Regions from separate parts of the Mammaliicoccus sciuri genome, predicted to be linked through region 3. Evidence: riboswitches for the same ligand, from Rfam matches in the RefSeq annotation. Region 3 holds a riboswitch; each other region holds the start of a gene.
The links. Region 3 has a riboswitch for S-adenosylmethionine ahead of MUA60_RS01405 (MetQ/NlpA family ABC transporter substrate-binding protein). Riboswitches for the same ligand answer to the same signal wherever they lie in the genome.
Positions count from the first base shown of each region.

Region 1 (4,516 bases), 540 kb from region 3:
AAGCAATTGTTTGGATAACAGGCGTGATGGAAATCGTATTTGGTATCATGTTAATGATCAAAAAGCCTAGTAGCTTAATGAAAAAATTAATCGAATGGTTCTTAGTAGCTGTATTTCCAGCAAATGTTTATATGGCACAAAAGAACATCCCATTAAACGGTAAACAATTACCAAAATGGGCGTTGTGGGGTAGATTACCACTACAATATGTGATGATTAAACTAGTAAGAAAAATGTAATATTTATATAGAGAGTTTGGGACATCGTATCCCAAACTCTTTTTTATTTGGGGGTGAGTTTGAAGTAGTGATTAGGTGAATATAATGTTGGGGGAGTTAGATATTAGGTGTCGTTATTAGCAAGTTTGGTGAGAAGTGCAAATAAGGAGACCAATAATTACAATTCTCAGTAGTTTTGTAACTAAGGCAGTCCATAGTATAACTTTGACCGACTTTTGTAATTAAGGCGGCCCATAGTAACACTTCGACCGAGTTTTGTAATCAAAACCCTCGTTATGAACAAGTTTGGGCAGAAGTGTTCACAACGCTCCCGTTATAAACAAGTTTACCCGAAAGTGTTCGCAACACCCAGCCATTCCAACATAAAAAAAGCCCAGGTCATATCCTGGGCTTTCCTCATTAATCTTCTTTAAAGATATTTTTCCAATTATCGCGTTCTGCTAAAAATTCAGTTGCTAATTGTTGTGCGCCTTCTAATGAATGGCTTGCTGCCCATCCGCATTGTACTTCGTTACATGCTGGGACTTCTGTTGCTTGTTCTACGTCTTTAAGTGTTGCTTCTAATATAGCAAGTACGTCATCATAATCGTCATGATTGATGAATGAAGCATAAAATCCTGTTTGACATCCCATTGGACTTACGTCTACCACTTTGTCTGTATGGTTTCTAATGTTCTCAGCCATTAAATGTTCTAAGGAATGTAATGCAGGCATTTCCATATGTTCTTTGTTAGGTTGTTTAAATCGAATATCATATTTATGAATAACATCACCATTAAGTCCTTCTTTGATTCCCGCAAGTCTCACAAATGGTGCGTCTACTATCGTATGATCTAAATTAAAACTTTCTACATTCATTTTTGTCATGAAGATTCCTCCTTTGATTTCGGCATCATTATATCAAGTTAATTTTGAAAAAACAATCAATTCAGATTTCTTTTACTTTCTTTCTATGTTACTTTATAAGATAATATTAATAAATTATTCTGAAATTAGGTGATGAGATGGAACGTTTACGAGTAGTCCCTTACGACAGTATATGGCAACACCTTTTTCTTGAAGAGAAAAAATATTTACAGTCGTTATTGAAAGAACATAGTATCAGCATTGAACATATAGGATCAACGGCTATTCCTGGATTATCTGCGAAGCCGATTATAGATATATTAATAGTTGTGAAAGATAGTAAATCGATTGATGAATTTACACATGAATTATCAGCTTTAGGATATGAGTCTAAAGGAGAACGTGGTGTTATCGGTAATCGATATTTCAAAAAATATGATCATTACGGTGCAGTATCTCACCATTTACATATTTATGATGAAGGTAGCCCACATATTTTAAGATTATTGTCATTTAGAGATTATTTAAGAGCTTTTAATGGTGAAAGAGAAAGATATAGTCGTCTCAAGCATGACTTAGTCATTGAATTTCCTGATGACAGTGAACAGTACTATAAAGGTAAAGACAGCATGATTAAAGAATTCGAGAAAAAAGCAGAAAAATGGTACTTAAAATCCAATGATATTGCAACAAATCATTGACATATCCGAGTAAGAAAGTTAGAATTAAATTCAAATTTCATACGAATTATCAAGAGAGACTGAGGGAAGGGCCCGATGAAGTCCAGCAACCTCCCATAATGGAAAGGTGCCAATTCCTACAGTTTGTTACTGGAAGATAAAAGAACGATTGGCGCACTCCTTACAAAGTAGTGCGCTTTTATATTGGAAAGGTGAATCATTAATGAGTAACTTATCGCAAAATATTATTAATTATATAGAACAAAATAGACATTTATATTTATCAATGAGTCATCAAATTCATGAGCGTCCTGAATTAGGAAATGAAGAAGTATTTGCATCACGTTTATTAAGCGATCAATTAAAGAGTCATCATTTTAAGATAGAGAAGAATATTGCGAAGCATCCGACTGGTTTCATTGCAACGTATGACTCAGGAAAAGAAGGACCAACTATTGCATATTTAGCAGAATATGATGCATTACCTGGTCTTGGTCATGCGTGTGGTCATAATATTATTGGGACTTCAAGTGTGTTAGCAGGTATCAGTTTGTCTAAAGTGATTGATCAAGTTGGTGGCAAAGTTGTCGTGTTAGGTTGTCCTGCTGAAGAAGGGGGTATTAATGGTAGTGCAAAAGCAACTTATGTGAAAGCTGGCATTATCGATAATATTGATATTGCACTAATGGTCCATCCTGGCCATGAGACGTACGTGACAGTGCCTTCGTTAGCTGTAGATGTATTTGATGTTAAATTCTATGGACGAAGCGCTCATGCCTCTGAAAATGCTTTTGAAGCGGTTAATGCGTTAGATGCTATGTTATCTTTCTTTAATGGGGTGAGCATGTTAAGACAACAAATTAAAAAGACAGATAAAGTGCATGGTGTCATATTAAATGGTGGTGAAGCAGCGAATATTATTCCTGACTTTACACATGCACGTTTTTATACGCGTGCCACTTCACGTAAAGAATTAGATATTCTTACTGATAAAGTGAGAAAAATAGCTGAAGGGGCAGCTATACAAACAGGTGGTACATATGAATTAAGACCAATTCAAAATGGTGTAAATGAATTCGTAATTAATAAGCCACTAGACGAATTATTTAGAAAGCACGCTGAACAAGTTGGGGAAGAAGTCATTGATGATGATTTTGGTTTTGGTTCTACTGATACGGGGAATGTAAGTCATATCGTACCGACTATTCATCCACACATTAAAATTGGACCATCTAATTTAGTCGGCCATACGAAAGAATTTTGCCAAGCTGCTGCAAGTACAAAGGGTGATAAGGCATTAATTAACGGTGCGAAAATATTGGCATCAATGGGATTAGAACTTATAGAGAATGTATCCCTTAGAAATGAAATCATTGAGCATCATCAAACATTAAGGGAGAACTTGTTATGAACAAAGAATATAGGAAACCACTCAATTTAACGTTAAGAGATTTATATGAAGAAGATATTGTATATAATGCGAGACCTTCGTATGAAGATAATCCTTGGTTAAAAGCTGAAGAAGCACAATCTAATTTTTTAACAGCAAGAGAAATGATTATCAGTAATATGCCCATGATCGTTCATGAAGCATGTTTAACAGATAATGTTAAAAGAATTTTAAAATTAGTAAATGTGGATATTCCGAGCAATATATATACTTTTAAAGATAGAACGCAATATGAACATTTACTACAACAGTTAACAGCTGACAATAAAAAAATATTCTTCCAATACATACATGGTCAACATTTATGTAAAGACGAAGAATATGCCGTTTATAAACCTAAATTTATAGATTTAAACAATAAATCTAAAATTGAACAATGGACGGGTGGTAAATATTTACCGAAACGTGAAATTGTGAAAGCTGTAGAATTTGAACAAGCTATTCAAAACTGGGATTTACCATTGGTGATTAAACCGGGAGACGAGTTACCTACAGCAGGTGGGTATGGTGTGATGATTTGTTATAATGAAGCGGATTTAAAGAAAGCAACTGATAGAATTAAAGAAGCCTCAGATACAAAATACATCATCATCGAACAATTCATTGAAGAAATTGATAATTATTGCGTTCAATACGTATATAGTGAAAAAACGGGTATACAATATATAGGTGCTGTAAAACAGCTTACAGATGAATACGGCTTCTACAATGGTAATGTTAATTCAAATTATGTACCACAAAGTGTTATAGATGCTGGGTATGAAATTATGAAAAATGGTGTTGAGCATGGTTATAAAGGTGTATCAGGGTTTGATCTTCTCGTAGATAACAACCACAATGTATATGCAATTGATTTAAACTTTAGACAAAATGGTTCAACAAGTATGTTATTACTGAAAGATCGATTACATGAAGGCTTTCATAAATTTCTAAGTTATCATTCCACAGGCGATAACACGCATTTCATCAATACAATAGAACAATTCATCAAAAATGGCTACCTCTATCCACTTGCATACTATGATGGTGACTATTTCGGTAAAGACAACGTAAAATCAAGATTTGTTGGAATTTGGCATGCAGAAACTGAAGAAAAGGCATTAGAGCAAGAGCAACTTTTTCTAGATGCATTAAGTAGTCTAAATAAATAAAAAATTTTTTACAATTTAACTTCTTTTATATTGACTTATACCTAATACGTATAATATATTTTATTGGGATTAAATATAAAGAAAAGGGTGGTAGAATGGCTATCCAGGATATGTCTAAATTTAAACAAATATTAACAAAAGAAAGATTTT
Region 1 covers NZ_CP094824.1:852,013-856,528, forward strand. The annotation lists gene MUA60_RS04280 (DoxX family protein) at 1-239, shown strand, start outside; gene MUA60_RS04285 (S-ribosylhomocysteine lyase) at 639-1,106, opposite strand; gene MUA60_RS04290 (GrpB family protein) at 1,244-1,786, shown strand; SAM riboswitch class I at 1,830-1,929, shown strand; gene MUA60_RS04295 (M20 family metallopeptidase) at 1,989-3,176, shown strand; gene ldmS (L-aspartate--L-methionine ligase LdmS) at 3,173-4,366, shown strand; gene MUA60_RS04305 (DUF2750 domain-containing protein) at 4,462-4,516, shown strand, end outside.
Region 1: another riboswitch for S-adenosylmethionine. It lies ahead of MUA60_RS04295 (M20 family metallopeptidase); the one in region 3 lies ahead of MUA60_RS01405 (MetQ/NlpA family ABC transporter substrate-binding protein).

Region 2 (4,516 bases), 1.4 Mb from region 3:
TAACGGTAGTGAAGGTAGAGATGAATTTTGTGGTGATGACCTTCATGATGTTATAAAAGGTATCGAAATATTAAAGTCACATTACCCAAATGTTCCTGTTCATATGCTTGGATTCTCTAGAGGTGGTATTCAAGGCTTACTTACGTATCAAAAAGTGAAAGCAACGAGTTATATTATATGGGGTGGGGTTTCAGATTTATTGATGATGTATGAAGAACGAATTGATCTAAGAGGGATGTTAAAAAGAATGGTTGGACATCCTAAAAAACAATATGAAGCGTATGCACGTAGAAATGCATTGCAATCTATTCATAAAGATAGTCCACCTATATTAATCGTTCATGGAGATGAAGATAAGCAAGTTAATATTAATATGGCATATCATCTAGAAGAACATTTAAAGCAAGAAGCGGTAGATCATCAAACAATCTATTTATGTGGAGAAGGCCATGTTTTAAGGCCAGAAATAGAAAAGCAAACATTGTTACAAATTAAAGAATGGATGTATAAATGTGAAAAGAGCTTGGACCAATAAGGCCCAAGCTCTTTAAGTATTTTATAAGCGATTATATGTGAATCCGCCTTCTTCTTGAATATGCTCAGAAGACTCACCGAATTTACTGAAGTTTTCTTTGAAGTTCTTAGCAAGTAATTTTGCTTTTTCGTCATATGCTTCAGAAGATACCCAAGAATTACGTGGATATAATATTTCTGAAGGTACACCTGGTACATATTTCGGAATATTAAGACCAAAGATTTCATCTTTAACAAATTCTGAATTCTTAATTTCTCCACTAATTGCACGACGAATCATTGAACGTGTATGTTTCAAGTCCATTCTTGAACCTACACCGTATTCGCCACCAGTCCAACCAGTGTTTACAAGATAAACGTCTACATTATGTTCATCGATTAATTTACCAAGTAATTCAGCGTATTCAGTCGCATGTAATGGTAAGAAAGGTGAACCGAAACATGTTGAGAATACTGGTTGAGGACTTGTTACGCCTCTTTCTGTACCTGCTAACTTAGAAGTGAAACCACTTAAGAAATGGTACATAGCTTGTGATTTATCTAATTTAGAAATAGGTGGTAATACGCCAAATGCATCTGCAGTTAAGAAGATAATAGTATTTGGGTGACCAGCTATTGATGGTGTAATAATATTATCGATAAAATCAATTGGGTATGCAGCTCTTGTATTTTCAGTTAATGAAGTGTCGTCATAATCTACTGAACCATTAGGATTTACGGTAATATTTTCTAAAACTGTTCCATAACGGATAGCATCGTAAATTTGTGGTTCTTTTTCACGGCTAAGACTTACTGTTTTAGCGTAGCAACCACCTTCAATATTGAAGACACCATTTTCGTTCCAACCATGTTCATCGTCTCCGATTAATTTTCTATTAGGATCTGCAGATAAAGTTGTTTTACCTGTACCAGATAGACCAAAGAATAAAGCTACATCTTTGTTATAACCTACGTTTGCTGAACAGTGCATACTCATAATACCTTTTTTAGGTAATAAGTAGTTCATAACTGAGAATATACCTTTTTTCATTTCACCAGCGTATTCAGTACCACCAATTAGTATGACACGGTGTTTGAACGAAGTAATAATGAATGTTTCAGAATTTGTGCCGTCTTTTTCTGGATCAGCTTTAAATCCTGGTGCACTAATAACAGTGAAATTAGGGATGATATTAAGTGCTTCTTCTTTAGTTTCTGGGCGAATAAACATGTTCTGTGCAAATAAATTATGCCAAGGTAGCTCATTAATAACACGTAAATCTAAACGTGATGATTCATCTGCACCTGCATATCCATTAAAGACATAAAGTTGTGATTTTTGGTTTAAGTAGTCAATAACTTGATCATATAAATTTAAAAAGTTACTTTCTGAGATAGGTTGGTTGATTGTTCCCCAATCAATATCTTGTTCAGTATCTTCCTCTTTAACGATAAATTTGTCTTTAGGAGAGCGACCTGTGTATTTACCAGTTTCCATTCTGATTGCGCCAGATTCTGTTAATACGCCTTCTCCTGCTTCTAGAATGTGATTGTACAATTCAGTTCTAGAAAGTTGTTGTAGTGTAGTGTCCTTCTTTAAAAGGTTTGAAAGTTCGATTGATTCGGTAATTGACTGCATTGCCATAAATGACGACCCCCATGTCTAATATTAATATTGTAAGCATTTTCATGGAATTAGTATAACACATTAAAATATATAGTCTATACTAATGAGTAAATTTGTTATAAAATTTTTTTAGAAATTTGAATGTGTTTCGTTCCATTGACATATTATGAAAACTTTAGTATTATCATTTCTGACGGATTCTCTTATCCTGAGTGGTGGAGGGACATGGACCCAATGAAACCCAGCAACCTCTTTCTAATGAAAGAAAGGTGCCAAACCGTTTGCAGACCAATATTGTCTGAACGATAAGAGCGAATGGACGAGTGTGCCTTCTCTCTACATCTTTATTGAGAGAAGGCACTTTTTATTTGCGCTGAGGAAGAGACCGTACAACTTTATTTAAAGGAGATTTTTTATGTCAAAGAATAGAAGACTCTTCACATCAGAATCAGTAACAGAAGGGCATCCAGATAAAATTGCGGACCAAATTTCCGATGCGATCTTGGATGAATTATTAAAAGGCGATCCTAAAGCAAGAGTCGCTTGTGAAACAACAGTAACAACTGGTATGGCTTTAATTGCAGGTGAAATTTCTACTTCAACATATGTAGATATCCCTAAAGTAGTTAGACAAACAGTAAAAGATATAGGATACACAAGAGCGAAGTACGGTTATGATTTCCAAACGATGGCGATTTTAACTGCTATTGATGAACAATCACCAGATATCGCACAAGGTGTAGATTGCGCATTAGAAGATAGAGATGATTTATCAGATAGAGAAATAGAATCAATTGGTGCAGGTGACCAAGGTCTTATGTTTGGTTTTGCTACAAATGAAACTGAAACATACATGCCTTTGCCAGGTTATTTAGCTCATCAACTTGCGAAGAGGTTAACAGATGTACGTAAAGACGGTACTTTAGAATATTTACGTCCAGATGGTAAGACACAAGTAACAGTTGAATATGACGAAAATGATAAACCGGTAAGAGTTGATACAATCGTTATTTCTTCACAACATCATGAAAAAATTGAATTAGAAAAAATTCAACAAGATATTAAAGATCATGTTATCTATCCAATCGTACCTACAGAATTATTAGATGAAGAAACTAAATTCTTTATTAATCCAACAGGTAGATTCGTAATCGGCGGACCACAAGGAGATGCTGGATTAACAGGTAGAAAAATCATCGTAGATACATACGGTGGTTATGCAAGACATGGCGGAGGATGTTTCAGTGGTAAAGATCCTACTAAAGTAGATAGATCAGGAGCATACGCAGCAAGATATGTAGCTAAGAATATAGTAGCAAGTGGATTAGCAGATAAATGTGAAGTCCAATTAGCATATGCAATTGGCGTAGCACAACCAGTATCCATTTCAATAGATACTTTTGGTACAGGTAAAGTAGAAGAAACTGTATTAGTAGAAAAAATAAGAGAAGTATTTGATTTAAGACCAGCTGGTATTATTCAAATGTTGAACTTAAGACAACCAATCTACAAAAAGACAGCAGCATACGGTCACTTCGGTAGAACAGATGTTCAATTACCATGGGAACAATTAGATAAAGTAGATTTATTAAAAGACTTATTAAAATAAATGATGAAGCTCTGTATATAATCTTGCGGGATATATGCAGAGTTTTTATTTTAGGTTTGGTGGAAGTAGGGTTGTTATTAGCAGTTTTGGTAAGAAGTGCAAATAAGGATATCAGTATTAACACTTCAGGCGACTTTTGTAACTAACGCCCCCGTTATGAACAAGTTTAGCCAGAAGTGTTCGCAAGACCCTCGTTATGAACAAGTTTGGGCGAAAGTGTTCACAAGAGCCCCGTTATGAACAAGTTTAAGTCAAGTTGTTCATAATGAACTGAATTTTTATAAAATATTTACTATTAAAGTGTGGTTTAACTACTCAAATGTATGAAGTATAAGAAATTACGTTATATTATCAATATATTTCATGATATATACTGAATTTATTTGTAATTTTTACTATAATGGAATTAATACATATGAAAGGGAGCGATCTACAATTATGAGTCAATTAGAACCGATTCATTATGGATTAATCGCAGCGATCGTTATTGCGATACTATTTATTATATTATTCTTTGTTTCATTAAAACAGAAACAAAAATCTTTGAATAAGATTCAAGAAGCTCATAAAAAAGAAAATGAGACGCTTAAATCTGAACATAAAGAAAAGTTAGATCATGAAAGAGTTGAAAATAAAAAGGTTCTAACGAAACAAGAAGAAACTCATCAAGAAGCAATTTCACAAAAAGAAAGAGAAATTGACTCATTAAAGTTATTTTCTAAGAATGAAGGGGAATATATAACTGATAGACACTTGTTAGAGTTAAG
Region 2 covers NZ_CP094824.1:1,857,246-1,861,761, reverse strand. The annotation lists gene MUA60_RS09595 (alpha/beta hydrolase family protein) at 1-535, shown strand, start outside; gene pckA (phosphoenolpyruvate carboxykinase (ATP)) at 557-2,158, opposite strand; SAM riboswitch class I at 2,341-2,452, shown strand; gene metK (methionine adenosyltransferase) at 2,556-3,749, shown strand; gene MUA60_RS09580 (nuclease-related domain-containing protein) at 4,188-4,516, shown strand, end outside.
Region 2: another riboswitch for S-adenosylmethionine. It lies ahead of metK (methionine adenosyltransferase); the one in region 3 lies ahead of MUA60_RS01405 (MetQ/NlpA family ABC transporter substrate-binding protein).

Region 3 (4,516 bases):
GCTACAAGCAAACCAGGACCTAAATACATTAGGAACTTTCTAAAAGCATTTGCTTCAACATCAAAAGAGACGTACTATTAATTTCTTCTAAACTTTTGCCCATGTCTAACACCTCTATATCAAGAGGATATACCTATTCATTTAATTTGTAAACATTTTAATTAGGGTAACCTAAACTTTTCGTTATAAAAAAAGAATCTAAAGCACATAATGTGCCTTAGAACCTTAAAATATTATACATTTTCTTCTTTTACTAAAGGATTGTCAGGTTTAATAAAGAACCACATGATGATTGCGAATACTACTGGAACCATCATTAATTGTAGTGTCATTGTCCAACCAATTTTATCTGCTAGTAAACCAGCTAAAATTGGACTTAATAATGCACCAATATTGCCCCATAAGTTCATCCAACCTGAAACTGTACCAGAGAAGTTACGTCCTAAGTCTGTAGCAGTTGCCCAGCTCATACCCATTGATAAACCTACACCACCAAGACATAAAGATAACCAGAAAATATTCATATATAAGTTATCTGTAGCTAACGCAAAGTATAGTGATATACAGAATACAACAAATCCAGAAATTGCGATTACACCACGTGCAACAAATTTAGATTTACCTGTAGATAAAATTTTATCTGAAATTGTACCACCTAGCATAATCAAAATAAACATTGCTAACCAAGGTGCACCAGCGATAAAGCCCATTTGTTTAAATTCTACATGATATTCTTCGTGAATATATGTTGGTAACCAAATTAAGAATAATGTAATGACAAATTGTACAACGAAATATTGTGCTGCAATTGCATAGAAACTGAAACGTTTGAAGAATACATTCCAAGGTGCAGTTTTTTTACCTGTATCTACAACGTCACGTGTTTCCATAATAAATCTTTTTTCTGCTTCATTTACCATTTTATGTTGTTCTGGTAAATCTTTAGCGATAATCACCCATAAGATCGCAATTACAATACCGATTAAACCGAAAATATAGAATACTGCTTGCCAACCAAACGCATTCATAATTGCGATTGTAACAATTGGTGCGATTACTGGTCCGAAGTATGAACCTGCTAATAAAGCAGAAGATGCACGACCTTTTTCATTCTTATTAAACCAGTAACTATTAAATACAGCATTTGATGGGTACATAGGCGCTTCACCTACACCAAATAAGAAACGTACTAAGTATAGTAAGCCATGATTTTTCACAATACCTGTAAGAATTGTGAAAGCACTCCACCATAATAATGCGATTGTTAACATTTTCTTAGGACCAAACTTTTCAGCTAATATCCCTGAAGGTACTTGCATTAATGCATAACCAAGTGAGAAGAATGAAGCTAATAGCCCGAATTGAGCTTTGTTCATATTTAAATCTTCCATCATAGGTCCAGCGATAATAGAGATGTTTGAACGATCCATATATGCGATAATCCCTATAATAAAGAATGCAATTGCAAAAAACCATCTTATATTAGTTCTTTTTTCTTTCATAAATATCCAACTTTCTTAATTAATTTCCCTTCTAATTCATGTGGTCATATGATGACTCTATTTATTAATAAGTTGAATATAGCACAAACAGGAAACGCTTACAACATATATTTTAAAGATTTATAATATTATTTCATTGTGAATAAATACACAAATATATAAAATTAAAACCCAGACATATGCCTGGGTTCATTGCATGATTACTTTTCATATGGAATAACATTATCGCCATATTCATCTTTAATATATTTCTTCATTTCTTTAGACTGAAGAACTTTCAGAAGTTCTTGGAATTTCTTATCATTTTTATGTCCTTCTTTTACAGCTAATATATTCGCAAATGGTGATGACTTATCTTCAATTGCTATCGAATCTTTCACTGGATTCAATCCGTTATCAATTGCATAGTTTGAATTCATAATGACTAAATCGCCTTCACCACTGTTATATGTTTTAGGTAAAAATTCTGCACCTTGTTTGTTATTAAAGTTCAAATTCTTTTTATTTTCTATAATATCATCAAATTTAGCATCTTCAATTTTCACCTTTGGATCTATTTTAATCAATCCTTCATTAACAAAGAATGATAAAAACCTTCCTTCTTCAGCTGGGTTGTTAGACACATAAATTGTTGCGCCATCTGGCAAGTGTTTCAAATCTTTATGTTTTTTACTATAAACTCCCATTGGCGTTGTGAAAACTTTTCCTACCTCTTCAATTTTATATCCATGTGTTGCTTTTTCAGCTTTTAAGTAAGGCACATGTTGAAATAGATTTGCATCATTATCTAATAACTTGTTAGGTACTTTATAATCATTCACTGTTTTAACTTCTAAGTCATAACCTTTTTCTTTCATTTTTTCTTTCGCATGTTCAACGACATCACCATGCGGAGCCGGAGAAGCAGCAACCGTAATCTTTGTATTTTCACTTCCACTAGACTTTCCACACGCAGCTAATAATAAAATAATACCGATAAAACTAACGAACTTTACGAATTTGCTCATATGTATAGACGCCTCTTTCCGATATAAAATTAAAAATAAAAAAACTTCCTCTAAAAAATTAGAGAAAGTTAGATAAACCTCCTCTCATCTTCAAAAGTTTAGACAAACTTTATGTGAATTAGCACCTTTCCAAATAGAAGGTTGCTGGGCTTCATAGGGCACATCCCTCAGCCACTCTTGATAAGAGTCTTTTATTATTCCTATCATCGTACTCAAGATTAGTCAATTTGAAATTTTACACTTGTGAATGGTTGGTATTGGATGGTGGTGATAATGGCAATAAGATATGTGAGTTGTGTGAAAGTTGGGGGATTATATAGGTATGAAGTATAACTTAGGCTATCTCTTGGCTTTATTAGACACTTAAGCCACGACTTGGCTCATCTCTGATGTGAACCCAAATATTTGAACTAAACAAATCAAAATATTGGGGTGCATTCTAATGAGGAAAAAATATGAATTTAAATTCAAACTAAAACTTGTAAAAGAATATTTAGAAGGACATCAAAGTTATAGAACAATTGCTTTAAAATATGGTATTTCAAGTTGGTCTGTCCTTCGGATTTGGGTCAATCAATATAAAGAGTTTGGAGAAGAAGGTTTAGAAATAAAAAGTAGAAATACTGTTTATACTAGCGAATTTAAATTATCTGTTTTAAAATTTAGACAAGAAAATATGTTGTCTTATCAAGATACTGCGAATCACTTTAGAATTATTAATCCTATTATCATTGCCAATTGGCAACATCAATTTGATGAAAAGTGTCGTCTTGATATAGATAATAAACAAAAGGGACGATCTCACACTATGACTAAAAAACGATCTGAATCAGATAATAAAAATTTACCTTTAAATGAAAATGAACGTGAAGAACTTGAAAGACTTAGAAATGAAAATGAGACGTTAAAGGCAGGTATAGCTTATCAAAAAAAGTTACAAGCCTTGACCGACATTTACGGAAGCAAAAATCAGAAATAGTAAAGGTCATTAAGGAACTAAATGAAACATATAATATACGATTAAGTATCTTATTTAAAGTCGCTCAAATAGCTAAATCTGATGTGAACCCAAATATTTGAACTAAACAAATCAAAATATTGGGGTGCATTCTAATGAGGAAAAAATATGAATTTAAATTCAAACTAAAACTTGTAAAAGAATATTTAGAAGGACATCAAAGTTATAGAACAATTGCTTTAAAATATGGTATTTCAAGTTGGTCTGTCCTTCGGATTTGGGTCAATCAATATAAAGAGTTTGGAGAAGAAGGTTTAGAAATAAAAAGTAGAAATACTGTTTATACTAGCGAATTTAAATTATCTGTTTTAAAATTTAGACAAGAAAATATGTTGTCTTATCAAGATACTGCGAATCACTTTAGAATTATTAATCCTATTATCATTGCCAATTGGCAACATCAATTTGATGAAAAGTGTCGTCTTGATATAGATAATAAACAAAAGGGACGATCTCACACTATGACTAAAAAACGATCTAAATCAGATAATAAAAATTTACCTTTAAATGAAAATGAACGTGAAGAACTTGAAAGACTTAGAAATGAAAATGAGACGTTAAAGGCAGGTATAGCTTATCAAAAAAAGTTACAAGCCTTGACCGACATTTACGGAAGCAAAAATCAGAAATAGTAAAGGTCATTAAGGAACTAAATGAAACATATAATATACGATTAAGTATCTTATTTAAAGTCGCTCAAATAGCTAAATCTGTATACTATTATTGGATAAATAAATTTAGTAAAGCTGATAAAGATGAAACATTGATTCAAGTAATAAAAGAAATATGTGAAGAATCAAACCATACCTATGGTTATCGTCGTGTTACACAAGCACTAAGAAATAGAGGTCGTAAGTATCGTTCCTTTAAAGGTAAAGTTGGTAAAGTAGCTCAAAATATATTAAATCGTAGATTTAAAACAAGTCTCCCATTTCAAAAAGTCGTAACAGATATTACAGAGTTCAAATTAATGAATGGTCAGAAATTAT
Region 3 covers NZ_CP094824.1:307,811-312,326, reverse strand. The annotation lists partial or broken gene MUA60_RS01415 (Nramp family divalent metal transporter) at 1-103, opposite strand, end outside; gene MUA60_RS01410 (pyruvate MFS transporter) at 234-1,502, opposite strand; gene MUA60_RS01405 (MetQ/NlpA family ABC transporter substrate-binding protein) at 1,703-2,509, opposite strand; SAM riboswitch class I at 2,591-2,696, opposite strand; gene MUA60_RS01400 (transposase) at 2,952-3,488, shown strand; gene MUA60_RS01395 (transposase) at 3,623-4,159, shown strand; gene MUA60_RS01390 (IS3 family transposase) at 4,291-4,516, shown strand, end outside.